4 regions of the Fictibacillus sp. 23RED33 genome follow, and region 3 is predicted to be linked to each of the others. Evidence: riboswitches for the same ligand, from Rfam matches in the RefSeq annotation. Region 3 holds a riboswitch; each other region holds the start of a gene.
What was found. A riboswitch is a leader RNA that binds a small molecule or an ion and turns the genes downstream of it on or off. The one in region 3 is predicted to bind S-adenosylmethionine.
Positions count from the first base shown of each region.

Region 1: another riboswitch for S-adenosylmethionine. It lies ahead of IHV09_RS08455 (sulfite oxidase-like oxidoreductase); the one in region 3 lies ahead of IHV09_RS11070 (methionine ABC transporter ATP-binding protein).
Region 2: another riboswitch for S-adenosylmethionine. It lies ahead of IHV09_RS07795 (MetQ/NlpA family ABC transporter substrate-binding protein); the one in region 3 lies ahead of IHV09_RS11070 (methionine ABC transporter ATP-binding protein).
Region 4: another riboswitch for S-adenosylmethionine. It lies ahead of mtnK (S-methyl-5-thioribose kinase); the one in region 3 lies ahead of IHV09_RS11070 (methionine ABC transporter ATP-binding protein).

Region 1 is NZ_JACZDX010000002.1:1,720-5,907, forward strand. Features, by position in the region: gene IHV09_RS08440 (vWA domain-containing protein) at 1-1,342, shown strand, start outside; gene IHV09_RS08445 (hypothetical protein) at 1,394-1,585, opposite strand; gene IHV09_RS08450 (hypothetical protein) at 1,763-2,053, shown strand; gene IHV09_RS08455 (sulfite oxidase-like oxidoreductase) at 2,084-2,752, opposite strand; SAM riboswitch class I at 2,856-2,963, opposite strand; gene IHV09_RS08460 (hypothetical protein) at 3,028-3,243, opposite strand; gene IHV09_RS08465 (S8 family peptidase) at 3,662-4,188, opposite strand, start outside.
Region 2 is NZ_JACZDX010000001.1:1,501,497-1,505,684, reverse strand. Features, by position in the region: gene IHV09_RS07805 (spore germination protein) at 1-741, opposite strand, end outside; SAM riboswitch class I at 900-1,018, shown strand; gene IHV09_RS07800 (alpha/beta hydrolase) at 1,127-1,966, shown strand; SAM riboswitch class I at 1,980-2,099, shown strand; gene IHV09_RS07795 (MetQ/NlpA family ABC transporter substrate-binding protein) at 2,228-3,049, shown strand; gene modB (molybdate ABC transporter permease subunit) at 3,371-4,027, shown strand; gene IHV09_RS07785 (hypothetical protein) at 4,180-4,188, opposite strand, start outside.
Region 3 is NZ_JACZDX010000002.1:556,816-561,003, forward strand. Features, by position in the region: gene IHV09_RS11060 (anti-sigma-I factor RsgI family protein) at 1-842, shown strand, start outside; gene IHV09_RS11065 (hypothetical protein) at 963-1,307, shown strand; SAM riboswitch class I at 1,387-1,517, shown strand; gene IHV09_RS11070 (methionine ABC transporter ATP-binding protein) at 1,830-2,855, shown strand; gene IHV09_RS11075 (methionine ABC transporter permease) at 2,848-3,516, shown strand; gene IHV09_RS11080 (MetQ/NlpA family ABC transporter substrate-binding protein) at 3,546-4,188, shown strand, end outside.
Region 4 is NZ_JACZDX010000001.1:831,512-835,699, reverse strand. Features, by position in the region: gene IHV09_RS04385 (pyridoxal phosphate-dependent aminotransferase) at 1-381, opposite strand, end outside; gene IHV09_RS04380 (carbon-nitrogen family hydrolase) at 403-1,272, shown strand; SAM riboswitch class I at 1,379-1,544, shown strand; gene mtnK (S-methyl-5-thioribose kinase) at 1,634-2,851, shown strand; gene mtnA (S-methyl-5-thioribose-1-phosphate isomerase) at 2,855-3,913, shown strand; gene IHV09_RS04365 (sugar ABC transporter substrate-binding protein) at 3,910-4,188, shown strand, end outside.

The sequences.
Region 1 (4,188 bases), 560 kb from region 3:
TGAAGATATCGCTGCGATCATCACAGAGATGGCAGCAATCATACAAAAACACACAAACTTAAACGATATGAAAACTGCATACCGTAGTTTCAGTGACCCGTCGCAAAAAAGCCAAACAAATAGTGAGACCGATCAAAACTTTGACGACCTTACACGAAACAACGAAACGAAAACGAAGAAAACGATCACTAAGGATGAAGATTCAGACAAGGATAAAGACGACAAAGAAAAAGAGTCTCATTCCTCTTGGCATGATGAAACATCTGACCCGCAGGATTCGTTTTTACAAATGGACCTTGATCAGGGAACAAACACAGATTTGTTAGGAGAAGGTGCGAGGGAAGCAGAAAGTGGTGACGCGGTGTTCGGATCGGTTCAAACGAGCGCTAAAAGTACAGACAACAACGACTTCGACACTCAAAACGAGCATGAAGCCGAAACCGACAACAACCAAAATGGTTCTGACTCTGCAAACCACTTCCCGTACGGAGAAGTGAACAAAAATGTCACCGAGCATTTTGTGCCAGCAAAACCGGCAACCCTCGACGAGATTGCTCAATACGACGAATATAACCAAGAGATCGCGCCGTTCGTTTCGCAGCTGAAACAAAACTTTTTAAAAACGATGGAGCACAAACGAACAGCACCAAGAGAAGATCTGCACTTTGGAAGACTTGGAAAGAAGCTTACGAGACTCGTAACCGATAAGAATCCAAGGCTTTTCCGGAAAAAGCAGGAATCTCCACAAGAACTCGATACGACATTCACGCTCCTCGTCGACTGTTCAGCGTCTATGTTCAACAAGATGGAAGAAACGCAAAAGGGGATCGTGCTTTTTCATGAAACGTTAAAAGCTCTTCGGATTCCACATTCTGTAGTTGGCTTTTGGGAAGATGCAGCAGATGCTTCAAATAACGATCAACCGAATTATTTTCATGAAGTGATCTCCTATCGTAACTCTCTGCATCAATCGGGAGCGCCGATCATACAGCTCGAACCACAAGAAGATAACCGTGACGGATATTCCATCCGACGTATGGGAGAAGAGCTGGCAAAACGACCAGAGCAGCAAAAGATTCTGCTCGTTTTCTCAGACGGTGAACCAGCGGCTTTCGATTATGAATCGCATGGCGTACTCGATACACACGAAGCGGTTACTCGTACAAGAAAGCTTGGGATCGAAACGATTGGTATGTTCATCGCAAACGGAGAGATCACAGAGGAAGAAGAGAAGTTGATGCAGAATATCTATGGTCCGCAAAATGTAGTTGTGCCAAGTGCTTCAGAGCTTGTCGACTATCTGATGCCCGTACTTCGTAAGCTACTTTTCAAATCTTTATAAAACGCCAAAACGCCTGGGTCAGCTCACCCCAAGGCGTTTTTTATGTATGTATCAATACTCCAATAGCTTCAGCCAAGCAAAGATTACTCCAACAAACCCCGTGTAGCTAAAGATCCTGACAGACCATTCTGGTAAGGCTGTTCGAAGTACGCTTGAAAATATGCCGACCACAATAATCGCGGCAAGTAAGATGTAAATGGAAATGATATCGAACGGAATACGAAAAGACAGCCATTGTTCCATCGCCAAACCTCCCTAGTAAGGATAATATCGGACAAAATGCCTATACATTAAGAACAATTCACGAAAAAAGCCGAATTTTTATGTGTTCGAAAATCGGGATATGAAGGATAACATCGGGCACCGCAAATAGGGCAAACGCATATAGTATTACTAATTCAGGTGTTAGGAGTGAATGATGTGAATCAACGTGTAGTAGACGTCATTTTAGCAGAAGCAGAAGAAGAATATTTAGCAAATAATAAAGATGGTACCACGTTTGCTGCAGAACTCGCCTTACTCGCTTCAACGCTTGTGACCGCGGGGGATTTTCTAGCTACGTTCAGTGCAGCGATCGCTCTCAGACAAGTGTACCTCGATCAAGCGCAGGATCTAAAAGACCAGCAAGAACAAGAAGCTCAGATGAAAGACATCCAAGATCAGATTACAGCGTTAAAAAATGAGATTAAAATGCTGAGGGGAAGAAAATAAACGGACTTCCCCCTAATTTTTCATTTGGGATCAATCATACTCTTTCTTTTTCCACTCATCTTCAGGCATCTCAAATTCATCGCTCGAAAATCGTTCTTCTTTAAACGGATCGCCATACATATGAAAGCCGTTTTGCTCCCAAAAGCCTGGCTGATCCTCTTCTAAGAACTCGAACTTACGAATCCACTTTGCACTTTTCCAAAAATAAAGATGCGGAACGATGAGACGCAGCGGAAATCCATGCTTTTCCGTTAACGGCTTGCCGTCAAAAGAGTGCGCAAGAATGACATCGTCTCGCAACAAATCTTGGAGAGGAACATTCGTCGTATAATCGTAATCAGCGTGGACCATCACATACTTTGCTTTTGGATCCACATCAAAGTGCTTTAAAAAGTCCGTAAATTTAACACCTTCAAACGCATTGTCGAACCGTGACCATCTCGTCACACAGTGAATATCTCGTACTACTGTCGTTTGAGGCATCTTCATGATGTCTTCAAAACTAAATTCGACACGTTTTCCTACGAGTCCTTCTACAGATAACGACCATTTTTTCATATCGTAAACAGGAACCTCCCCCTCATGAAGAATAGGGAACTTTTTTGTTTCAACCTGCCCAGGAGGCAAGCGGTTTCCTAGTTTTTCATCGACTTGTGGGACACGCATCTTTTTAATGCGATCCGCTTTGTTAAGGTCCATAAATGAACACCCTTTCTTTAATACGATTGATTCCATTTGAGGTAGCAAAAACAAAAAACGCCATCTTTTATAAAAAAAGAGGACGAGTGGTTGTGTTCACATCCTCTTATCTTTCAGTCTGTAAAACTGTTAGATGTAGCACCGTGCCTAACAAAATAGGTGGTTGCCGGGCTTCATAGGGCTAATTCCCTCCGCCTGCTCGAAATAAGAGACCGATTAATCGGCTTAAAAACGATATGTAAGTTACAACTATTATACATTCAGGACATGAAAAATCAACTTGAAATGAGATCAGCCACAAAAGACATCTCGCGAGAAATGCCTAGATACAGAACGACAACGCCAAAAACCGCTGTACTGATCAAGAAAAAGTAGACGATTTTTTCTTCGGCTTCCTTTTCACTCTGCCTTTTTTCTGATTCAGTCGACTCACTCTTGCCAGAACCTTGAGACGTTTTTTTCTTTTGCTTACCTTTACCAAGACCAAACATAGCTGAAATCCTCCGCATCTTACAGATGTTTCTGTTAACAGTTTTTCATGAAAGCTGTTTTCGTATTCATCGATGTTTAAGATAGAGGTTGATTTCCGCTCCAGGTTGCTCGCTTTCCGCGGGGCAGGCGGTGAGCCACATTTGTTCGTTTCACTCTTAAGTGTCTCACCTGCCCACCTGTCCCGCAGGAGTCTCGCACCTTACACTCCAATCAACTTCTCGAAGAAGCAAATGAACAAAAATGCATTAACTCTACAGAAATTGTCTTCATGAAGAAGGGAGTTTTAACAAATGCAATTTAGTTGTTAAGTGTGGATAACAGTCGTTAACAGCATCTATGAAAAAAGGAAAATAAAAAACCTCCAGAAGTTATAAACACTAACTTCCAGAGGTTTGGGAACATTTTTATTTATATCAATTACTGCTGAACAGCCGCCGCTGCATTTACGCGTCCGTTTTGGAACTGGCTGCCTGTTCCGGATACAGGATCAGCTGTGTTTTCAAGCGCTGCACGGATTTGAGAAGCACTCTTACCTTGAGCCGCAAGAAGTCCTGCTACACCCGCAACAACTGGTGATGCCATAGACGTTCCTGAGAAACTCGCATACTGGTTATTTGGTGTTGTTGAATAGATGTTAACACCTGGCGCTGCGATATCAACCCACGTACCGAAGTTTGAGAATGAAGCTTTACGGTCGTTTTGATCGGTAGCCGCAACTGCAATCGCGTTCGTATAATAAGCAGGGTAGCTAGGAGAAGATACACCCTCATTTCCTGCAGCAGCAATGACTACAGAACCTTTGCCCCATGCATAATCAACTGCGGATTGAAGAGTCTGTGTGCCGCCTGCTCCACCAAGACTTAAATTGATAACTTGCGCACCTTGATCAGCTGCGTAACGAATGCCTTGAGCGACGTCATCGAGTGATCCACTGCCGTTCGCAT
Region 2 (4,188 bases), on a different contig from region 3:
TAAAACACTCGCTACCCGGTCTGGCCGCTCTGTATCAATGAGCTGTGGAAAAGGAGAGTTCTCATTGTCGGAGATCATTTGATTGATATAAGAACTATCTACAATATGATCGTACTCGATATCATTGACTCGCTGAATCGCCGTGTTCACATTTTCTTCATCCGCGATTCCGTCGATATAAATGATGGCTACTCTCGTTTTTGAGAGTTTCCCAACCCGTACTTCCTTAACTGTGAATTCAGGAATAGGAAGTCGTTTACGAATAAGATTTAAATTTGTGTCTAATGATTCAACAAAAGCTTCCTTTGGACCTACAACGCTAAACTCAGTTTCAGGGATAGAAATCTGCCTGTTTTCGGTCGATAGACTTGGAACAAGCAATCCTTCCGGGTCCTCTTTATTCATTTGAATAAGAATAAACCCCTCTGTTACTTTGTTAGCGATGTCATGCACATCATTCGTTTTGACCATCCCATCTAACGGCAAATGCTTTTGTATGTCATCTAAGTTCTTTAATTGAATGTCTGTTATATAGGGTAATAAATCCCGATGAACAAATTCGGGATTTACAAGTGTTTTATAATAAGAGATATAAAATGTGCTGAGTGATGATTGCTTAACGGTAGAAAAGTCTGCTGAAGCTCTTAGCTTTTTCATGAGCTCTGGGAATGTCAATGTACCTTTTGTAGGATCTGTATTTGATTCTTGTTGTTTTTTCTTTTTCTTCTTAAAAAATATCATTGAAATCACCCGTTCGTTGTTACGTCATGAACTACTACATTTCTTTATCATCTCCTCGTCATTTAATAATATTCTGTTGGCAAACTTGATCATGGTTTGTTTTTTTATTGACAACAATTAGCAAGTAGCCTATGATTATCCTTAAATTAATAATGAAACTCTTATTAAGAGCAGGCGGAGGGAATTAGCCCAATGAAGCCCGGCAACCATCGGATGAACTATGTTTTGACCGAAACGGTGCTAAATCTAACAGCAGTTTTTTGCTGAGAGATGAGAGAACGAACGGATTTTATGTATGGAACCGTGTTCTCTAAGGGAACACGGTTTTTTTGCGTTTATCATACTGGTTAAGTGAATTTCAATAGAGAGAAAAGGAGTGGGTGATATGGTTATGTCGAATTGTATATGGTGGAAAGACAGAAAATTGGCTCACACCATTCATTTTCCTAATTGGAGTGGTGAAGGTGAAGAGAAGTTTCCGCTAATCATTATTTGTCACGGTTTTACGAGTACACGAATTGGTGTAGATCGTCTGTTTGTTAAAACGGCTCAAGAACTCGTTAAACTAGGGTTTGCTGTATTGAGATTTGACTATGCTGGCTGTGGTGAGAGTGAAGGGGAATATGGAGATAATGAGTTTGCTTGTTTTATCGATCAGACGAAGGAAATTATTTCTTTTGGTAGCAAACTACCTAACATTGATCAAAATGCAATAACGTTAATCGGTCATAGTTTAGGTGGTGCGGTAGCGATTTGCACTGTAGCTGATGATGATAGGATTGGGAATGTGATCACTTGGTCTGCAGTAGGGAATCCATTTGAAGATATTAAAGAAATAGTTGGTTATAACGGAGAGCACCCCGTGATTGATCATCTAGGGTATGCGATAACCGAAGAATTTTTACTTTCGCTTCAAGCTTATTCACCGTTAGAAGACATCAAACAGTTTCGTGGTAACGCACTGTTCATCCATGGCTCGGACGATCCAGTTATATCTTCAAGATATTGCTCTCACTATTTTGAAGAATCAAGAAAGAGGAAAATTGGTAGAAGCTCAATAGTACTAATAGAGGGTGCCAATCATACGTATTCTTCAATTGTCCATTTCGATAAATTAATTTCTTCTACTTCTGAATGGTTAGTAAAGAATGTTAAAGTTTCTGTTCAGAATAATTTGAAAAAAGTGTTTGACATTTTACAAAATTCCTGTGATAATACAAAGTAATTTGATAGGAATACTCTTATTAAGAGCAGGTGGAGGGAATTAGCCCTATGAAACCCGGCAACCATTCATGTTGAATAATAATCAATATGAAAACGGTGCTAAATCTAACAGTGGTCACACTGAGAGATGAGAGGATTATCGGAATCGTTTTCGAGAAGCCTTCTGTCTCTGTTATGAGAACAGGAGGTTTTTTTGTACCACCTCTTAAAGAGCATCTTTTATCAAAGAACTTATAGAAACTAAAGGATAGGGGATCAGATCATGAAAAGAATCATCCAAGTATTACTCGCAAGTTTCGCAGTATTTTTATTAGCGGCTTGTGGCTCATCAACAAGTGGTGGAGAGAAAACAGAAAAGCTAGTGATTGGAGCATCAAATGTACCACACGCAGAAATTTTAGAGGAAGCGAAGCCGCTTTTAGAGGATAAAGGCATTGAATTAGAAATCGTTAAATTCCAAGATTATATCTTACCGAATAAGTCTTTATATGAAAAAGAAATTGATGCGAACTATTTTCAGCACATTCCATATCTAACACAGCAAGTGAAAGATAATCCGAAGTATAAATTTGAAAATGCAGGAGCTGTTCACTTAGAGCCGATGGGCGTTTATTCGAAGAGACATAAGTCATTAAAAGACCTACCAGAAGGCGGGAAGGTTATCTTAAGTAATTCAATTGCTGAGCACGGGCGTATCTTGTCAATCTTTGAAGCAGAGGGACTGATCAAACTAAAAGAAGGAAAGGGCTACGAAGCGCAAATAAGCGATATTGTAGAAAATCCGAAAAACTTAGAGTTTGTGGCAGACATTGATCCAGGGCTGTTGACTAAAGCATACGAGAATGATGAAGGCGATGCGATTGTGATCAACACAAATTATGCAATCGATGCGGATTTGAACCCGAAGAAAGATTCCATCGCACTTGAAGGTTCAGATTCACCATTTGCGAATATTATCACAGTTCGTGAAGGCGACAAAGAGAAGAAATCTATCAAAACCTTGTTAGAAGTGCTTCATTCGAAAGAAATTACCGATTTTATTGATAAAGAGTACAAAGGTTCAGTGCTAGCTGTTAAAGAATAAGAATAAGGATGAATGAGCTGACTAGATGAGTGAAATCCACTCATCTAAGCAGCTTTTTTCATTTACAGATGTTTTAAGGCATCCGATGAACACCTTTTTTTGAATATTAAGTCTAAATAAGAAAAATTAAGTCTTACTCAGAAAAATTAAGTCGTTCTGATCATCAATTAAGTCAAACTAGACATGAATTAAGTCTAAACTCAAAAATAAAGGCCGTTCGACAATATCAGCATCTTTCATCACCAACAATTGGCGATATGATATGATGAAGACAGATGAATACAACATATAAATCAATGGAATAAGCGGGTGGAAAAAGAAATGGCAATAGATTTTTGGTCACCTGTCAAACTATCACTTGGCATAGCGGTGACAGCTTCACTGATTGTGATCCTAGCCGGCTTATTTTTCGGAAGGATCATGGCTCACCAGAAGTTTAAAGGGAAAACGTTAATCGAAACAATATTCCTACTTCCACTCGTACTACCCCCAACTGTGGTAGGTTTCTTGTTAATCGTTTTGTTCGGTCGAGATGGTCCCGGGGGACAGCTCGTAGAGTGGCTCTTTAATCAGCCGATCATGTTTACATGGTGGGCAGCCGTCATTGCGTCTGCAGTTGTGGCATTTCCACTCATGTACCAATCCGCAAAAGCGGGGTTTGAATCTATTGATGCAGACATCGAAAACGCAGCGCGAGTAGATGGAGCCAACGAGTGGGATGTATTGCGAAAAATCTCTGTTCCATTATCTGTTAGAGCTATCACATCAGGTGCTATTTTAAGTTTTGCTCGCGCATTAGGTGAGTTTGGTGCAACATTAATGTTTGCCGGAAACATACCTGGAAAAACACAGACGATATCCACTGCAATCTATATCGCGATCGAATCAGGAAATATGGATCTTGCATGGATGTGGGTAGGAAGTGTTATTGGTATTTCATTCTTAATGCTTGTTGCTGTAAATCGCATAAGAGCTTAGCAGAAAAAAGAATCTGTAATGATTGTATTTTGAAACTACAAACATGGGTATGGTAGGCGGTTCTGCATTAGTATTAAAACCAGTGAATAAAGAAAACACAGCTTCTCTAAAGAGGGCTGTGTTTTTTTAAGCTCTAATCCCATGTGAAATACTTATTCGTT
Region 3 (4,188 bases):
ATCGTATGCCGTTTGAAGTATTCGCGGATCAACTGATCAAAGCTTATCAGCGAGAAGGCTATATGGAAGAGAATCAGTCCATGCTTATCACTACAGTATCCGATAAATCCAGTGATAAGAAAACGAAGCAGGAATTGGATCATGCATTGGATTCAATTGTTAAAAAAGCTGTCGTTCAATACCCTGTAGCGATTACTGTTTCTGAAACAAACGAAGAAGTTCGCGATAAGGCGAAACAATTAGGCGTATCTTCAGGGAAATATACAGCATTCCAAGAAGCAACGAAGAATGATAAGCATCTTAAAGAAGAAAAGATTAAAGAAGTGAAGTTTCAAGAGCTTAAAGTGAATACTACTTCTTCTAAAAATATTAAATCTGTACCACATCCTCGTAAAATAAAGGCTGCACCTCATGAGGTCAAGGTAAAGCCAGTAATTAATAAAGAAAAAAAATCGGATCACCAAAGCTCAGTTAAACCGACCGAGAAAAACCTTGTGAAGCCTCAAAAGAATACGAATGAAAAACGTAACAGCAAAGAGCTTGGCAATAGGAATGATCAAAATAACAATAGAAATCATATTCAGCAAAAAGAGCAAAGAGTAGAACCTAAAAAGATGAAGGAACCTGTCAGAACACAAAACCATGATAGGAATTACAATCAGAATAAAGAGCATAGAAAAGAAAACAGATATCAGGATAAGAATCATAACAAGCGACAAAAAGAAAATGACCGTAATAAACATGAACAGAGACAGCAATGGAATGGAGACAGGCATTCTAATGATGATCATAAGCGTTCCAAAGGTGAACATCGAAAGCAAGAAAAGAAACATAAACACTAATTATGAGATAACATGTCGTAATAGCAATTACGATTCCTTGCTGCTGTCGAAGGGTTTATAAAGGTATATGAATATTCCTCTAGAATCGGTGAAGTAACAACCAATTCGGGGGGATTTTTTATGTTGGATATCCGTTACTTTGAAAGTCAAATAGCAAAAAGTCCGTATCTTTCTCTTTATAATATCCCGGTAAAGCCTAGCTTTAAATGTAAGGACGAAACGACGCTGAAAATTGAATATAGAGAAGGAGAGCGGAACAGAACAGTCACGTTTACTGGGAATCCGAAATATCTATGTATGTTGCTTGAGGGGAAAATGAAGCTGAGTACTTTATTGAGACAAGAGATGATTGAGTTTCAGGGAACACTCAGACAACGCTTAAAATGGGAAGCGATTTTTTACTTAAGCTCCCATTGGGAAGAGATATCCGCCGGTGTACTCGTTCGAACTGCTAAAAATATTTGACACGAATCGACATGGATGATAATATTCTTCACAGTGATTCAAATATGCATCGCTTTAATTTAATAAAGTAACACTTTTTTACTTATCACGAGAGGTGGAGGGACTGGCCCTATGAAACCCGGCAACCGCTAGATCATTGCATTCTTATGAATGATGAACTAGAAAGGTGCCAATTCCTGCAAGGCTTTAAGTAGTCTTGGGAGATGAGGAGAACGTGCATAGAATATAATATGCCTTTCTGCTCATATTGAAGCAGAGAGGCATTTTTTTGTTTAATGTTTTCGTTTTACATTGAAGCTCTTGGGAGTAGTTGATTTCCGTTACAGGATGCTCGCTTTCCACGGGGCGTGCGGTGAGCCTCTTAGCGCTATGCGCTGTTAAGAGTCTCACCTGTCCCGCTGATCCCGTAGGAGTCTCGCACCTTCCACTACAATCAACTTATCGATGAAGGGAACACTTAAGCAAACCAATGCACCGTTTTCTATATGAGCCAATATTTAGATAAGAAATGAGGTAAGAATCTTGATTAATTTACAGGCAGTCCGTAAAGTCTTTCAAACCAAAGATGGTGAAGTAAAGGCTGTTGATACGGTAGATTTAAACATAAAACAAGGAGAGATTTACGGAATCATCGGATACAGTGGTGCAGGTAAGAGTACACTGATCCGCATCCTTAACATGCTAGAGCGCCCGACTAGCGGTACGGTTACGATTGGCGGCAAGAACATGTCTGAGCTGTCATCAAAAAAGTTAAGAGAAGCACGACAAGAAATTTCAATGATCTTTCAGCACTTTAACTTATTGTGGTCTCGCACGGTAAGAGAAAACATTGCTTTTCCTCTTGAGATTGCTGGTTATCCAAAAGCTAAGATCAAACAGCGTGTTGATGAGCTGATCGACCTAGTTGGATTGGAAGGTCGTGGTGGTTCTTATCCGTCGCAACTAAGTGGAGGGCAGAAGCAACGTGTAGGTATCGCACGCGCGCTTGCGAATGAGCCGAAAGTTCTCTTATGTGACGAAGCAACTTCTGCACTTGACCCTAAAACAACTGACAGCATTCTTGATCTGCTTGTAGAGATCAATCAAAAATTAGATCTGACCATTGTTCTTATCACACATGAAATGCATGTAATCAGAAAGATCTGTCACCGTGTAGCCGTTATGGAACAGGGGAGAGTAGTGGAAGAAGGCGATGTCCTAAATGTCTTCAAAAACCCGACAGAACCAATCACGAAGGATTTTGTGAAACAAGTAACAGAACCTGAAGAAACAGTCGACACGATCAAACAGTTTATTTCTGAGTTTCCGGAAGGCCGAATTGTCCAACTTACTTTTATCGGTGGACGAGCAGGACAGCCATTAATTACGGAACTGATTCGTAAGTATGAGGTAGATGTAAATATTCTACAAGGAAAGATTACGCAAACTCAGAATGGACCTTATGGAACGTTGTTCATTCAGATTAAAGGTACAGAATCTGCACTAGCTCGTGCAATGGAGTTTTTAAACAGTGTGCAGGTTGAAGTAGAGGTGATTCATAATGCTTAGTACATGGTTCCCGAATGTCCAATGGGATGTTCTATTAGAAGCGACAAATGAAACTTTATATATGTCAGCCATCTCTGTAGTGATTACATTTTTCCTAGGACTGGCTCTAGGATTGGCGTTATTTCTAACTTCTCCTGGTAACTTGTGGGGAAATAAGTTTTTAAACAGCGTGATTGCTATAATTGTTAACGTGTTTCGATCGATTCCGTTTATTATCTTAATCATCTTATTGATTCCTTTTACACGTTTAATCGTAGGAACGATGCTTGGAGCTGAAGCTGCACTCCCTGCATTAATCGTAGGAGCTGCGCCATTTTATGCACGTATGGTAGAGATCGCTTTGAGAGAGATTAATAAAGGGGTAATCGAAGCAGCGAAATCAATGGGTGCTACAAACGCTCAGATTATCTTTAAAGTTCTTATTCCCGAAAGTACGCCGGCTCTTGTTTCTGGTATCACTGTAACCGCGATTGCACTCGTAAGTTATACAGCGATGGCTGGAGTTGTTGGTGCTGGTGGTTTAGGAAACTTGGCTTATATGGAAGGTTACCAAAGAGACAACGCGGATGTAACATTAATTTCAACTGCACTTATCTTAGTCATCGTTTTCGTCATCCAATGGATCGGTGACCGCATTACAACAGCATTAGATAAGAGATAACGTTTTAAGACAACAAGGAGGAAGTTCATATGAAAAAAGTATTATCTGTTCTTATATTAACCGTTCTTGTTGCAGCACTTGCTGCTTGCGGGAACAAAACAGAAGGCGGAATCAGCGACGAGAAGATCATTGTAGGTGCTTCAAACGTACCACATGCTGAAATCTTGGAAGAAGCAAAACCTCTTTTGAAAGAAAAAGGTGTAGAACTTGAGATCAAAACGTTCCAAGATTATGTACTGCCAAACAAGTCTTTAGATGAAAAAGAAATCGGTGCGAACTACTTTCAGCACGTTCCTTATCTAGAGTCTCAAATGAAAGATCACGGATACAAATTCGAAAATGCAGGTGGCATCCACCTTGAGCCGATCGGAATCTATTCTAAAAAGTATAAGTCATTAGATGAGCTGCCTGAGGGCGCAACAATTATCATGTCTAACTCAGTAGCAGATCATGGCCGTATGCTTGGGTTACTTGAAAAAGAAGGATTGATCAAAGTTAAAGAAGGTGCTGGAGCAGAAGCACAAATTAAGGATGTTGTAGAAAATCCTAAGAAGCTTAAATTTAAAGCAGATGTTGATGCGGGTATGCTTCCAAAAGCCTACAAGAACGGTGAAGGCGATGCCGTACTAATCAACACAAACTACGCGATCGATGCTGGATTAAACCCTCAAA
Region 4 (4,188 bases), on a different contig from region 3:
CGGGTCTGGAACGAGTGCAACATCTCCTTGATTTAAATAGCACTGCGATAGCTCTACTAAACCTACTTTCCCGCCAAAGAGTACGGCTACTTCTTTCTCAGGATCGAGTGTTACTCCATATTCTCGTTTATAAAAATCGGCAGCTGCCTGCTTCAAAAATCCATGTCCGCGAAACGGTGAATACTTATGAAAATCAGGTCTATCGGCTCCTTCTTTTAATGCATCAACAATATGCTGTGGAGTTGGTTGATCAGGATTCCCTTGTCCTAGATTAATAACATCAAAGCCTTGCTCTACATAGTAAGATACTTTTTTTACAAGCTTGGCGAAAAATTGCTCTGGCAGTTTCCCCATCACTTCTGCCTGCTCAAAACGTTTCACGACGATCACTTCCAGTCTAATTTGAATGTTCTTGAAATTCTAATCAGTTATGTTATACGCTTAAGGAAATTCTGTAAAGACTTTTTTTACAACCTGGAGGGTACAATCATGAAAATTGCCTGCATACAAGTTGACATTCAATATGGGAAACCTGATGAAAATTATAAACACATCGAAAATAAAATTCGTAAAGCCGTTAAACATCATAATCCTGATACGATCGTACTACCAGAACTGTGGGATACTGGGTATGATCTTACCCGATTAGATGAGATTAGCGATCATGATGGTGAGAAAGCAAAGAAATGGTTAAGCGAGTTATCTAAAGAGCTTGATACTAATATTGTCGGAGGGTCTATCGCATATCGTGAGAGTAACTCAGTTTACAACACGTCACTCACTTACAACCGAAACGGTGAACATGTTGGCACCTACTCAAAGGCTCACCTGATCACACTTATGGAAGAGGAAAAATATATCTCCCCCGGCAGTAATAGCAATCTGTTTACAATCGACGGTAATCTCTCGACCCTTGCTATCTGTTATGACATCCGTTTTCCTGAATGGATCCGAGCTCCTTTCATAAAAGGGGCAAAAATATTGTTCGTTCCTGCCGAATGGCCGATTCAAAGACAATCTCATTGGCGAGCATTGCTTATCGCACGTGCTATAGAGAATCAATGCTACGTTATTGCTTGTAACCGAGTTGGAAGCGACCCTAAAAACACCTTCGCTGGTCAATCACTAATTATTGACCCATGGGGAGATATCATTGCTGAAGGATCTGTGCACGAAGAGGAGATCCTTACAGCAGAGATCTCACCTGAATTAGTAGACGAAATCCGTGTAAAGGTTCCTGTATTTAACGACCGTCGAACAGATCTGTATTAAATCCATTTAAGAATTTAGTGTTGACAGATCTCCACACAACGTTGTAGTATAACGATTATGAATTGCGTGAATATTGTTACGCATTAACAAAACGAATAATTTTGGTCTCTTATCAAGAGCAGGTGGAGGGATATGGCCCGATGAAACCCAGCAACCGACCGTAATACCATTGTAAGATGGGGCGCCCGCATTATACGGGGAGCCGCTGATTAATTCAGCGTATGGCACGGTGCTAATTCCGGCAAAACATTTTTGTTTTGCTAAGATAAGAGGTGCGGGAAATCATCATTCCGAGCCTCTTTTCTTATATACGAAAAGAGGCTCTTTTTATTTGTAAAAAAACTTTCCGGGGGGAACAAAAATGAGCGTACAAGTAAGACCTACATATGAACCGTTAAACGAACTGACAGTGCTTGATGTGGTAAAACCTTTAGCATTTTTTGATGCATCCGAACAAGACCAACTGCATGTTAGAGAGATTGGAGATGGCAACTTAAACCTTGTCTTTCATATAGAAAGCGCACTATCCAAAAAAGCTGTAATCGTTAAACAAGCACTTCCTTATGCAAAAGTGGTTGGAGAAAGCTGGCCGCTCACACTAGATCGTGCACGAATCGAGAGCGATGCGTTATTAAAAGAAGCTGAATCCGTTCCTCACTTAGTTCCGAAGGTTTTATTTTCAGATTCAACACTTGCAGTCACAGTTATGGAAGATCTGTCTGACCATGTCATCCTTCGAAAAGGACTTATTGACGGTCAAATTTATCCACAGCTTGCTGATGACATTGGAACATTTGCTGCTAAAACAGCTTTTTATTCTAGTGATTTCTACCTGCATCCTTTTGAAAAAAAAGAACAAGTTAAACAATTTTCAAACCCTGAACTTTGCAAGATCACGGAAGACTTAGTGTTCACTGATCCATTTTTCAATCATGATACAAATGACTTCCCTTCTGAACTCCAAAGTGAAGTTGATGTAATTTGGAATGACAAAGAGCTTTTACAAGAGGTAGCTCAACTGCGACTATCATTCTTAACTAAAGCAGAAGTTCTTCTTCATGGAGATCTACATTCTGGAAGTATTTTTGTAAAAAGCGATTCTACTAAAGTGATCGATCCTGAGTTTGCGTTCTATGGGCCAGCCGGATTCGATATCGCTCACTTTATAGCTAACCTTGCGCTTAATCATCTTTCTCAGAATGCACATGCAAAAGAGCCATTTCATCGCGAATCTTTACAAACCTACCTGTTACAAACGATCGAAAAGACTTGGGAAACATACAGAGAAACGTTCTCACAACTATGGAACGAGAAAGCAACAGACCCTTTTGCCAAGATTGACGGTGTACTTGATAATTTCTTGGAAAAGACTTTCCAAGAAGCTATCGGTTTTGCTGGTTGTGAGATTATTCGAAGAACGATTGGACTTGCACACGTTGCTGATCTAGACACTATCCCCCAAAAAGAGGTCGAGCTCTTTTATAAAAAAACAGCACTAGCGTTAGGGGCAAAACTTGTTAAAAATCAAAGGAAACTTACAAACATCACAGAACTTACTGACTGGATTAGAGGTGCTTAAATGATGACTGTAGCAGAAAAATGGGTTCCTTCTGTTCGATACAGAGGTGACCATCTTCTTATATTAGATCAACAACAACTTCCCCATCACACGGTTTACTTAAATGTAACCACGATTGAACACGTATGGGACGCAATTTCTAAGCTTAAAGTTCGAGGCGCGCCAGCTATTGGGATCGCTGCTGCATTCGGACTCGCACTATGGAGTAATTCTGAAAAAGAGGTGGATCATTCCTCGTTTTTAACTAAATTGCAAAGACAAAGAGATTACTTAGCGTCTTCCCGCCCTACCGCTGTTAATTTATTTTGGGCATTAGATCGTGTTGTTGCTTCTGCTCAACAATCAAGTTCAGTAGAAGAGGCGAAAAGTAGAATTGAAGCTGAATCACTTTTAATTCAAGAAGAAGACGAGAATACATGCAGAAAGATCGGTGAGTACGCTTTGTCACTTCTCCAAGACGGAGACGCTGTCATGACGATCTGTAATGCAGGTGCCATCGCGACAAGCAAATATGGAACAGCATTAGCTCCTTTTCATCTTGCTAAAGAACAAGGCTGGAACCTTTCTGTTTACGCGAACGAAACTCGTCCTGTTTTACAAGGTTCTCGTTTAACAGCATGGGAGCTGCAAGCAAACGATATTGATGTGACCTTGATCACAGATAATATGGCAGCCCACACGCTAAAAACAAAGAACATTAAAGCGGTGATCGTTGGATGTGACCGAGTGGCAGCGAATGGCGATACAGCTAACAAAATCGGAACTTTTGGTCTTGCGCTACAAGCAAAAGCGCTTGGTATTCCCTTTTATGTCGCTTGTCCTCTTTCTACCTTAGATCTCAGTACAACAAGCGGTGATGATATTCCGATCGAAGAACGTCCGGAAGAAGAAGTCACGCATCTAAACGGTGTTCGCATTGCACCAGAAGGAATAAAAGTGTTCAATCCCGCTTTCGATGTAACTCCCGCTGAATACATCTCAGCGATCATAACTGAAAAAGGAATCGTCAATGGCAATTATAAAGAAGCACTATCCACACTTAAGGAGGAAGAAAAGCATTGAGACCTTTTAGAATCTTGGCAACCGCTTGCCTAACGTCAGCCTTGTTCTTAACAGGATGCACAAATGAGCAAGATGCTCTTTCCAATAAGACAGAAACAAAACCTGCTGCAGCAAATGAGTCACAATCAAATTCTACAGTAACTGCTTCTACGTCAAGCAAAGTTCCAAAACAGCTTCAGAAGCCTTTAAAGATCGCTTCAATTAATCAGTTCTCTATCGGTACTTTTTCTTCTCAATATATTAGTGGCGTAAAAAAGCAAGTGGAAGAGTTTGGC